2 regions of the Lysinibacillus sp. ACHW1.5 genome follow, and region 1 is predicted to be linked to the other one. Evidence: riboswitches for the same ligand, from Rfam matches in the RefSeq annotation. Region 1 holds a riboswitch; the other holds the start of a gene.
What was found. A riboswitch is a leader RNA that binds a small molecule or an ion and turns the genes downstream of it on or off. The one in region 1 is predicted to bind S-adenosylmethionine.

Region 1 (5,948 bases):
AGGGATCTCGATGCAAAAACAAAATAAACCCATGACTGAAGTTATTTTGAAGCATAAAGAACGACAAAGTGTAGCAGAATTTGCAGCAACACTGGAAACGATTGCAAAAAAGCTTAAAGAAAATGGTGAATTCACTTTTGTTCAAGACACAGAGCCAACAGTTGTCAGCCCAAGTGAACAGCTCAAAATCGAATACTCCTATACAAAAAAGGGCGACAAGCATTCATTTGAAATTGAATTTGATTGGTATACAGGTACAGAAACACCGAAAAAAATGACAATTGAATAATAATTGGCAACGAAAATCCACTTCTCTGATGAAGTGGATTTTTCCATATTGTTGAATTAAAGATCATGTCACTGCTAAAACTTTTTAGCAAGGTGAGGGGGTGATTTCGCTCCAGGGTCTCCTCTATAACGCTAAATCCACAGGAAAGCAAGTAGCCAGCATAATAAATTCTATTGATGGTTTTGTTTTTCAATACTTATGTAAAAAGGCGAGAGCAAAAGTGTTTCAGCCCATAAAAATACCGAGCTATCCACTAAAACGCTTACGAAGTGTTTCGGAATAGTTCGGTTTTTCTAGTTATCATGTTTGTTAATGTAAAGATTATTCGGCTTAATGAAGGTCCCTGTTAGTGATGTTCCAGCCTTTTCTCCTTATCGATTTATCCAATAAAAAGCACCAGGGCAAACTAAAGTTTCCTTTGTTCGTTTAGAATCCTTTAATGTCACACCAAATGGTCCCTCTTTGACATGACCAAGTGTCATTGTCATCGCGCTCTCTTCCTCATAGAAATCTAAACGCATATTCGGTAGCTGTAGTGACATATACTGCTCATATTGCGTAGGCACTGGTAGCTGTAACACCTCTTGCCACAGTTGTACTGTTGCCTGCATGTCCTTGACGTAGAATTGGACGGATTCCATGGTTATAGCCTGTTTGACATCAATGGCACCACTTGCCTTTAATTGAACCAAACGCTCTTCATCTGCCTCCGCCCATTCAATCAAAAATGGAAAATCAATTGGCAGATCTGGCTTACCAAAATGCAATAGCTTCCATTCTACCACAGTGCCATCTGGTCTTGTTCTGCTACATGCATCTGGTCCATATACTTCATAGCCCAATGCTCGCAAGCGTCGACCCTCTTCCTCAATATTTTTTGTGCGCAGAGCAATTCGAGAAAATCCCTGGCGCTCTTGATCACGTTTAAACGTATAATGTAGGGAATATGGGTATTGTGCCGCTTGCTCAAATAAATCACGATCATAGATAGCAATTTGTTCAATATAGCTTAAGCCAAAGTAGCTTAACGTATTATAAGTCCCCCACATCGTGTGCTGCCCACCATTCACTGTATGGACATTTCGTTTATTGAAGAAAACCTTTATATTTTCTGGTGATTCCACTTGATGAACCAAATGATCAAAATATAAAGTCATGGCCATTCCCCTTTCTTTCCCCATTACCTTTACCTGTATGTTTGATTAGTTTAAAATTTACTCAAGAAAAGGAGTTACTAGTAGGATATGAAAAAAAGTTTCGTTTACCTACAAACTCCGTTCACTAATTTCATAAAGAGGTGATTTGAATGACAGATTTAGTAGCTGCTTTTAAATTGGCATTAGGTAATTATCCTACAGGCGTAACAGTTGTCACGACATGTCATGACACAAAACCGATTGGCTTAACCGTCAATTCCTTTGCATCTGTTTCAATCGACCCGCTCCTTATTTTGTGGTCACTCGATAAAAAATCTCAGCTCCATCCTTATTTCACGACTTCGCCAAATTTTGCGGTCAATATTTTAGCGAGTGATCAAGAGCATTTATGTACACTATTTGCCAGTAAAATCCCTGATCGCTTTGCACAAGCAAAATGGTCAACTTCCTCTTTAGGACTACCGATTTTACATGATACAGCAGCTAATTTACAATGTAAAACATTTCAGCAAATCGATGCTGGCGACCATACCATTTTTATTGGGCAGGTCGTAGACATTACAAATGCTCAAAAAGAGCCTTTGCTTTATCATCGCCGTCATATCGGTCCCATACCAAAAAGCTTTTATAGCTAGCCTTTACACAAAAAAAGGGCCACTTGTAAGCACAGGAAATCCTTCATGCTTATAGGTGGCCGTTTGACATAAGTTCTACTGAAATCATTGTTATTTTTTCTGCGGAAATCTCTGCTTTTCAAGCCTATTAATTTGCACAATCACACCATCTTGAATCGTAATATGCACTTCACCAAATTCAAGATTTTGAATCGCCTTCGCAATTGCCTCTAGTTTCTTATCATCTACTTTTACTGACTGAGCCATACGATACACCCCTTCTTTTTTATCCTTATTGTTCATAAAGAGGCCAACGCATCAAACTGATTGATAGCCCCTCCTATCTCTCAGACACCATCTGTTGGATTTGGCACCTGTTGTTCGGTTGCCGAGGCTTCATTGGGCCAAGTCCCTCCACCTCTCTTGATAAGAGTACTGCGTTTCTTGAAAATAATTCTATAATTCTGCTATAGGAATGTCAATACAAAATATTAGAAAACCTAGTTGAATACTATGCAATATGTCGTTTAGATTAAAAGACTCCCTATACCTAAAGTATTTTATGCCTAGTCAGTGAGAAATAGATGGCAATCCATTAATTTATTACAAGCTCCATTTCCTCATCATGAATTCAAGTGGGCCTCGATGATGTTTAGTCCTCCACCATACAGAAACCACGACACATCCTAAAAAATAACAGCAGGCATACAGCATGGAAAAAGCAAGTGTTTGGTTCTCCAGCTTTTGGCAAATAATTAGTATTCCAATGCCTATAACAACATGGCCAACATAATGCGTTAAAGACATTTGTCCAGTTAATATGAAAGATTGAATAACTTTATTTTTACATGTCTCTACAAGATAGATGGAGCCAACAATGATAACAATAGCCGAAGCCGAATTAGAGAGGACATACATCATATTCGGTGGAATCGGTCCTGTATCAAATAAATACAATGCACTCTCTACATCTAATAAATGAATGGTTGTCATCTTAATGAATAACGTTGAACAAGTCTCAGTCACGATGACTAGCAATAAGCCTATCACCAGTAAGTTTTTTCTTAATGTATGATTTGTTAAATCTAATGTGCCCATTACCATCCCTATCAGAAAGAAGCAAATCCAGGGGAATAGTGGATGATAGCCATTAAACATCAAATTTCTTATAAATCCAGCTGGTGTCCAAAAATCAAGATACTCTAGTAGCACATATGTTGGATGCCAACCAGCAAGGTAACTAAATTGAATTTGAAGCCATTGTGAAAGGATAAGGATGGCACCAATTATGAAGATCATCATTTTCTTGGATTGGGCAATCAAACAAGCAGCAACAAACATATACACGCCATAATAATGTAAGATATCTCCTGTCCAGCCGATTGCATATAATATAATCCCTATCGTAAATAACAAAAGCGCCCTCTTCCACAAAGTAAGTCGATTTTGACGAAGAAGGATTGGGTCCTTACTCTCTCTAGCCTGACGAGTCATTAAGGCTGTCCCTATTCCTGCTAGCATGACAAATACGGCCGAAGCACGTCCCTCGAAAAGATGTTGGAAGGCCATTAACCATGTTGAACCATTCGTTGTAGAACCTGTTATGACGCCAAAATTGACAATGAACATGCCAAGCATGGCGAGAGCTCTTGCAAAATCAAGACCTTCAATGCGCCGATCATCATTTCTTTTTGTCATCTTTGCCCCCTTGGATAACGCTATTCACTGCCTCCTTCCAAATAGCCCTATAGTTCAATTGGTTGCCTGTTAACATGAAATTACCGATATTATCATAGACGAGGGCTAGCATCTGTGCCTTCGCTTCTATATGGGGAGTATCCTCTAGCACGCCTAGCTGTACGCCATATCGTAGGATAGCAACAAAGCTCGTTAAAAAGCTTGTTTCTAGCTCTACTAATTGTCTTTTATAGTTTTCATCGCGGGCCGCTAATAGTACATATTGATTAAATATTTTATTAAAATAAGGGTCCTTGTCCTGTGCCTCAATAGATTTATAGCCTAGCTTAAGTAATTCCTCCTTAAAATTAGCAGAAGAAAGCTCTTTATACTCCACAGCGACATCATGTTGAATTTCTTTATACAATTCATCAAATATGAAAGCGATTAATTGATCTTTTGATTGAAAATAATAGTAAATGGCTGGTTTTGAAATACCGACCTCTGTAGCAATCATTGCTAAGCTTGTTTTTTCAAATCCATTTTCCGCAAACATCCCATAAGCAATTTCTATAATCTTTTGAAAAGTTTGTTCTTTATTTCCCATTATTACCCTCCTTTTTTACCGACCGTTAAGTAAATATTATAGGATGCTAACCTTTTAGACAAGAAAAAACTGCGTAGAAATATTTCTCTACACAGTTCATATTTATTGATTTTGTAAATACATCATTAAAGCTTCTGCTGTTTTTTGCTTGCCCATTACTTTAAGAGGCTGTCCATCAGCAGGTACAATCCAATGAGGTTCATCCCCCCCATATAAAGACTGAGAGCTATTTGCTACCATAAATTGTGCATTGGCTGTTTCCATACGCAGTCTGGCACGAGCTAACAAGAATTCCTCATCATTCGTTGCTTCGAGCTTAAAGCCTACTAACGTTACATTCGGTTGCCATCCCTTAATTTGACCTAATACTTTTGGTGCTTTTTTAAAATGAATAATAGGTGGTTCGTCAGAAGGCATTTTCCCCGTTTCCTCCATTAAATTACCTGATTGATCATATACTTTGTCAATGACCCAATCAGAGCCCGCAGCCGCCATAATGACGATATCGACATGTTGTTGTTGAACTGCATGACGCACCTTTTGTCCTAAATCCTCTATGCCTTCAAATTGAATCAATGTCATATCATTTTGGTTTTCTGGGAGCTGTGCAAAGTAACCATGCATGTATACTACGTTAGCGCCAGCAGCCAGCGCCGCCTCTGCTAAATAACACCCCATTGTGCCTTTTGATAAATTCGTATGACCTCGTACACGATCCCATTTTTCAAGTGTTCCCCCACTTGTAATGAGTACGGTTTTGCCCTGTAATGTCCCCATACACTCACCTATTTTCTGAAATATATACAAATACTATTTTAACGTAATGTAAGGATAGGCTTCAATAGCCACTATTTTAGGGAGCTGTTTTGTTCTTTTAGCCAAGCACTTAATATCTCTGCAAATTTCTTTGTGACGGGCGAAGCATGGTGTTTCATGGCAATACCAATTGTTCGGTAGCCACCTTGCTTTAATGGAATCGCTCTCAATGTTGGCGGTAAATTTTGAATAACCAACTGAGGTAAAATACTGATCCCTAAATGATGGGAAATCATGGAAAGAATCCCTACCTCCTCGGAAAGCTCAAAGCGGATATTCGGCTTAACATGATATTGCTCTAATAGCACCTTGACATCATTTGTCCCTTTATAGGAAGTCATAATAAATGGCATATCCTCTAAATCTACGATATCAATTTCTGTCTTATCAAACAATGGACTTTTATCCGAAACAATACATAATAATGGGTCTTGTTGGAGCTCAGTGAACTGATATTGCTCTGACTTTTGACCATTCAAAAATCCTGCTTCTACTTCACCACTTAAAAGCCATTGTTCAATTTCATAGTAATCTCCCTCTCGTAACTCCACCTGTATCCCTGGAAATTGATTATCCATAATTCGAACAATCTCTGGCATCCAATTGGAAGAAATACTCGATATCACACCAATTCGAACCTTACCTCGTGTCACGCCATGAATGTGAGCTGCTTCCTGTTGCAATAATTCTTGAGCATCTAAAACCTGACGCATTGCCCTTAGCATTGTTTGTCCCTCACTCGTTAATGTCACACCCACACGACTTCGATGAATGAGCGCAAAGCCAAA
Region 2 (5,948 bases), 1.2 Mb from region 1:
AACCTGCACAAAGCGCTAATGTGAATCCGCCAACGTGAACAGACTCCTCTCCATTATTCATAAACAATAAAAGACATCCGACAATGGCCATTAATGTCGCAAGTCCCCATACCGCTGTGGGACGTGTTTTCCATACTAGCCACTCCAAAACACCAGAAAACACTGGTGCACTACCAATAGTAGCAACAGTTCCAATGGCTATACCTGTTAGACGAATGGATGAGAAGAAAAGACCTTGGAAAAGTGCAATACTAGCCGCAGCTAAAATTGTCCATTTCCATGACCACCTTAAAAAATTAATTTTCCTCATTATAATCGTAATAGCTAATAATAAACTGCCACCAATTGCAGAACGAATCATGGCCACTGCTATTGGAGATACCCCTTGATCCAAATAGGTTTGGGCAGTACCTGTCATTCCCCATAGAATAGCTGCTAGTAATACAAACAATGAATTTAACATTTATCAACTCATCCCCACTCCACATCTTTATCCATACTAATCATACATATTTATCCAAAATCAAACAATTATCATTTTTACTTTTCTTTTAATTCCAATAGTATGTTTTCTCATGATTGGACGTTATAATAAAAACAGTAAAAGGAGCGAATCGTATGTACAAATCAATTGAAGAGACAGCTATTGATCTTGGTATGCCTGAGGATCAAGTAATGCGTCTAGTTTACGAAGGACGCATCCGTTCTGTTTACGATGGCCAACAAATTTTAATCAATAGTGGACAATTCAGCACTTATTTTAAACAATTGGAACGTATAAAAGAGGAAATTGAAATTTGGCGTGCTACCCCTATTCCAGAGGACATAGACGTCAAAGATGAAGACTAAAAGCCCACCATTCATACAATTGAACATTGTTGAATGGCGGGCCTTTTTTAAAGCTTTTATTAGATTGTCACAACAAATCCTGCTCTTTTCCCAATGATTTCAGCATAATCTTCTACCATGACACTCGCTGTTGGATACATTCCTGCTCCAGGACCGATTAATGTTAATGTACCAATATAGTTAGTCTCTAATGCCACCGCATTGAACACATCATCGACTGGATAAAGTGGATGCTCTTTATCAACTAGTTGAGGGCCTACTTTTGCAATAATCTTACCGTCAGCTAGTTTTTCCACTTCAGCTACATGGCGGTAACGTAGACCCTTTTCACATGCTTCATGAACTTGTTCTGCAGAGATACTATCGATCCCAATTACCTCTACATCTGACCAGTCAGGCTGCTCACCAAAAGCTAAGGCACTTAATATCATTAATTTTTTAAATGCATCCTGTCCAGATATATCATTATATGGATCTGCTTCGGCATAACCTAAGCCTTGTGCCTCTTTTAAAGCTGTTTCGAACGACCAGCCCTGTGCACGCATTTTTGTTAAAATATAATTACATGTGCCGTTTAAGACACCTTGAATACGACTTACATCATTTACAAGTAAGATATTTTTCATTGTTTTTATAACAGGTACGCCACCAGCAGTAGTAGCCTCATAGCCTACAAAAACGCCATTAGCTTTTGCAAGATCCTGCAACTCCAAACCTCGTTTGGCAAACATCACTTTATTGGCAGTAATAACATGACACTTATGTTCCACCGCTCGCTTTAAATAACTGTATGCAGGTTCTTCGTTCACAATTGCTTCAAACACAACCTGCATACCTGGCTCTGCTAAGACTTCATCCATACTTGTTGTCATTAAATGTGCTGTGCCTGGGACACGTTCACGACTAGCATCTGTCACTAAAATCTTCGCTACCTCTAATTCAATACCTAATTTATTTTTTAGCTCTTCTCGTTTTTCATTTAAAATATGGTAAATCCCCTGACCTACCGTTCCAAATCCTAAAATCGCTGCCTTTATAGTTGCCATTCTTATTATTCCCTCCAACTTACATTCCGCAGTTTCATTAAAGCTAACTCTCTATGGGGTTGTGTCATAACAATTTGACACCCACCGCAGCCTTTAGCCAACAACTCTCTTTGTATGAGTTTCGCTATTTCTATATGTGTTAGGACACATACAAATTCAAATAATTCAAAATTTAACTTAAAGAAAATTGTAACGCAAATACACACTTTGCACAAGAAAAATCTTTCTAGGAAGGACATTTGTTTTCTCTAGATGTGCAAAAGAAATCGGTTTCATTCCCTTTATTATACGTTTTATTAATCAATCTATAAGATTTGAACAAATATTGACTATTTACATTTCAATATATGAATGTCTTTCTTCTATTATATATATGTATGCTCAGACACTCATAACAATCCTTTTAAAGAAAAAACTCATTCCCTGTAGCAGCAGAGAATGAGCTTAAAAATATGAGGGGGTTTTAACTTGCTTTTGAAAGCAATTGATAACGATATTGTGCTAAAGCTTGTTGAACAAGACTAATCTCTTCTTCTGTAAAATTTGGTATTGCATACGTACGTTCCACTAATTGAAATGTACCATACTTCAAGTAAAACTCTGTCGCAGGAAGTGAGATATGGCTCACACCGTACTGTTCATAAGTCTCAAATACTTCCTTAACAGTAAAGTTTTCTTCTGTAAAAACATGTTCTTGAAATGCTGTATGACCAAAAACTTCCTGCCATTTTCTTTCGACTGATGTAAGAAGGTGTTGAATGGATTTATTGTTGACAAATACATGCCCTTCATTTAGCTCATATATTAGATAGGATACAATGTTTTGCGCACTATAGATGTTACCCATTTTAAACACTCCTTTATCATCAGTTTTTGGGAAGAGTAGTCACTGGCTAGGCAACTACCCTTCTATATATTCAAAAGTGGGGGAGCACTTATGAAAACATTTACCTTTTTTAAAAAGAATTTTCGTACCATTAACTTATTTCCTAGTATAGAACATGGATTTAAATAAGTCAACAATACATATATAATTACTTGGTATTATTTTTTATAAGGTTCTGATAATTAACGGGTGCAGTAATAGGTTGATGTAGCAGCGTTTAACGCATTACCAAATGAGGCTAATCGAATGAGAAAATACGTAAACGCCACAACATTCTACCATTTGTTTTAAATTTTAAGCTTCTACTGTTTGTTCAGCTGTTGTTGCCTGTGTAATGGCTTGATCTAAATCAGCAATAATATCCTCTACTGCCTCTAAACCGATGGATAAGCGAATGAGCGACTCGGTTACACCAGCTTGAACTAATTCGTCTGCTGATAGTTGCTGATGAGTAGTGGAAGCTGGATGAATAATTAATGACTTTGCATCACCTACATTTGCTACATGTGAGAATAATTTCACGCTATCAATAAGCTTTCGCCCAGCTTCTCGTCCACCCTTTATGCCAAATGTAAGCACTGAACCGAAGCCATTTCTTAAATATTTTTTTGCTAACCCATGTGTCGGAAAATCTTCTAGGCCATTATAATTTACATACTCCACAGATGGGTGGTTTTGTAAATACTCAGCCACTGCCAATGCATTTTCATTGTGTTTAGGGATACGCAGATGAAGCGTTTCTAACCCTTGCAATAAATTAAAGGCAGCATCAGCACTTAATGTTGGACCAAAATCACGTAATAATTGTACACGTAGCTTTGTAGCAAAGGCAGCAGAAGCTGTATCAATTCCATAACGTAGACCATGGTAAGAGGCATCTGGTTCAGTAAAACCAGGGAATCGACCGCTAGTCCAATCAAACTTACCAGCGTCTACAACAACGCCCCCTAAAGTTGTGCCATGACCTCCTATCCATTTAGTTGCTGAATGAACCACAACATCTGCACCGTATTCAATAGGTGTAGAACCGTAAGGAGAAGCGAACGTGCTGTCAATAATTAATGGTAGACCATTATCATGTGCAATTTTAGCTACTGCTTCAATATCTAAAACCTTTAAGCTTGGATTACCATAAACCTCTGCAAAGACAGCTTTTGTTTTATCAGTAATCGCCGCATTAAAATTCTCTGGGTTTGTTTCATCTACAAAAATCGTTTTAATACCATAGTTTGGTAATGTGTTAGCAAATAAATTATACGTACCACCATATAAAGAACTAGCTGCTACTATCTCATCACCAGCTCCAGCTAGATTTAAAATGGAAAATGCGATAGCTGCTGCACCAGATGAAAGTGCTACTGCTGCTGTTCCACCTTCCAATAAAGCCACACGTTTTTCAAACACATCAACTGTTGGATTGGTAATTCGTGTGTAAATGTTCCCTGCTTCCTCTAAGGCAAAAAGACGTTGCGCATGAGCAGTGTCTTTAAATACAAAAGCAGTTGAGCGATAGACTGGAACTGTGCGAGAACCCGTCACTGGGTCTGGCTCTTGACCACCATGCAACAGCAATGTTTCTGGTTTAAAATTTGTCATTGTGTACCTCCAAATGGTTATTTTTTTACGATGGTACCGGAGATGAGGAGGATTTTTCTGTAGAAAACAAAAACCCTCTTCAGCTAAGAAGAGGGTTGCGGTTGCAAGTTTTCCTCCCCTTATCTGCCAGATCCAAGTAAGAATCTGTAGGAATTAGCACCTTAGTAAGCTCATTGCTTACTGGTTGCCGGGCATCATAGGGCCTATCCCTCCGCCGCTCTTGATAAGAGTATGAGATTCAATTTCCATCGTTGTTACACAGTATAAACATAGAGTTTTTTTCTGTCAACATGTAAATTTTATTTTTTCCGAAACTTCTGTCTGCTCTTATACGTAATATGAACGCATACACTATTTTAGAAAAAATTTTGAGAGGAGTATTTTTATGGTAAAAGCCGTGATCATTTTTCTTATGATTGGCTATTTAATAGGCTGTATTCACGGCTCTAAAGTAGCCCAATTTTTATCGGGGGTTGATTTAAAAAAGGCTGGCCACGGTAATGCTGGTGCCTCTAATGCTACTCTTTCCCTCGGCTGGAAATATGGCGTTTTAGTAGCCCTCATCGATATAGGGAAAGGCGTTGTGGCTATTATAGGTGCACATTTTTATCTAGCGGACGCCATTCATTTAACAGAAGAACAGATTTGGCTGCTTACTTATATTATGGCTGCTGGGGTTATTTTAGGTCATAATTTCCCATTCTACATGGGCTTCAACGGCGGGAAAGGAACGGCCTCCATCATTGGTATTTTACTTGCCGTTGATTGGAAGATTGGTTTATTTGCACTTATTTTATTTGTTATTTTATCCTTTGCAACAAATTATTTAATTGTTGGTGTGCTAGAATTTTATCTCGTGTTTTGTACAGCAACTTATTTATGGATTCCTGGCATTGGTCCAACCATTATAGCTCTTTTTCTTTTTGGCATAGCCATCATCCTGCATCTTGAAAATATTAAACGATTAGTCAATGGCACAGAGCCTAAAGTAACTTCTGCCTTTAAGAAAAAGAAATAATATTTTATGGATATTTTTGTATTTTTTGTGACCATGTATTTTCTCTTTATCTACTCATATTGCTGTAAAAAACACCATTTTCACATAGATTTTTATCTACAATAAAATACATATATTCTTATCTTAATAAAACATTATACAGGCCGATGTTATGGATAATAATCGTCATTTTTATCGTAGAAAGGATGAGGAAATATGTCTTCACCAAAGCAAGCAGCTACAAAACTTAATTTAAAGCCACTATGGATTGGCTTGGCATTCGCGTTACTTATCATTATTACCTTTTTACCTAATAATGGTGATTTACCTATAGCTGGACAACGAGCTTTAGCCATTTTAGCTTTTGCAGTCATCCTTTGGGTTACAGAGGCCGTTTCATATCCTGTAAGCTCGGCCATGATCATTGCACTAGTAACTGTATTACTAGGACTCGCTCCGTCAATGGATGATCCAACTACAGAGCTAGGAACAGCTAGCGCATTAAAATTATCTTTAAGTGGCTTTAGTAATTCTGCCGTTGCTTTAGTAGCAGCAGCTCTTTTTCTAGCGGCAG

Region 2: linked by a shared signal. The riboswitch ahead of L6W14_RS01875 (O-acetylhomoserine aminocarboxypropyltransferase/cysteine synthase family protein) and the one ahead of L6W14_RS07685 (YezD family protein) in region 1 are both predicted to bind S-adenosylmethionine.

Annotation. Positions count from the first base shown of each region.
Region 1 is NZ_CP091777.1:1,619,523-1,625,470, reverse strand. It holds gene L6W14_RS07700 (amphi-Trp domain-containing protein) at 11-289, shown strand; gene L6W14_RS07695 (VOC family protein) at 661-1,446, opposite strand; gene L6W14_RS07690 (flavin reductase family protein) at 1,596-2,081, shown strand; gene L6W14_RS07685 (YezD family protein) at 2,172-2,327, opposite strand; SAM riboswitch class I at 2,398-2,493, opposite strand; gene L6W14_RS07680 (DUF418 domain-containing protein) at 2,664-3,758, opposite strand; gene L6W14_RS07675 (TetR/AcrR family transcriptional regulator) at 3,742-4,344, opposite strand; gene L6W14_RS07670 (phosphopantothenoylcysteine decarboxylase domain-containing protein) at 4,447-5,121, opposite strand; gene L6W14_RS07665 (LysR family transcriptional regulator) at 5,193-5,948, opposite strand, start outside.
Region 2 is NZ_CP091777.1:391,755-397,702, reverse strand. It holds gene L6W14_RS01895 (DMT family transporter) at 1-463, opposite strand, end outside; gene L6W14_RS01890 (MerR family transcriptional regulator) at 619-849, shown strand; gene L6W14_RS01885 (homoserine dehydrogenase) at 909-1,895, opposite strand; gene L6W14_RS01880 (hypothetical protein) at 2,359-2,742, opposite strand; gene L6W14_RS01875 (O-acetylhomoserine aminocarboxypropyltransferase/cysteine synthase family protein) at 3,076-4,377, opposite strand; SAM riboswitch class I at 4,494-4,607, opposite strand; gene L6W14_RS01870 (glycerol-3-phosphate acyltransferase) at 4,763-5,395, shown strand; gene L6W14_RS01865 (DASS family sodium-coupled anion symporter) at 5,591-5,948, shown strand, end outside.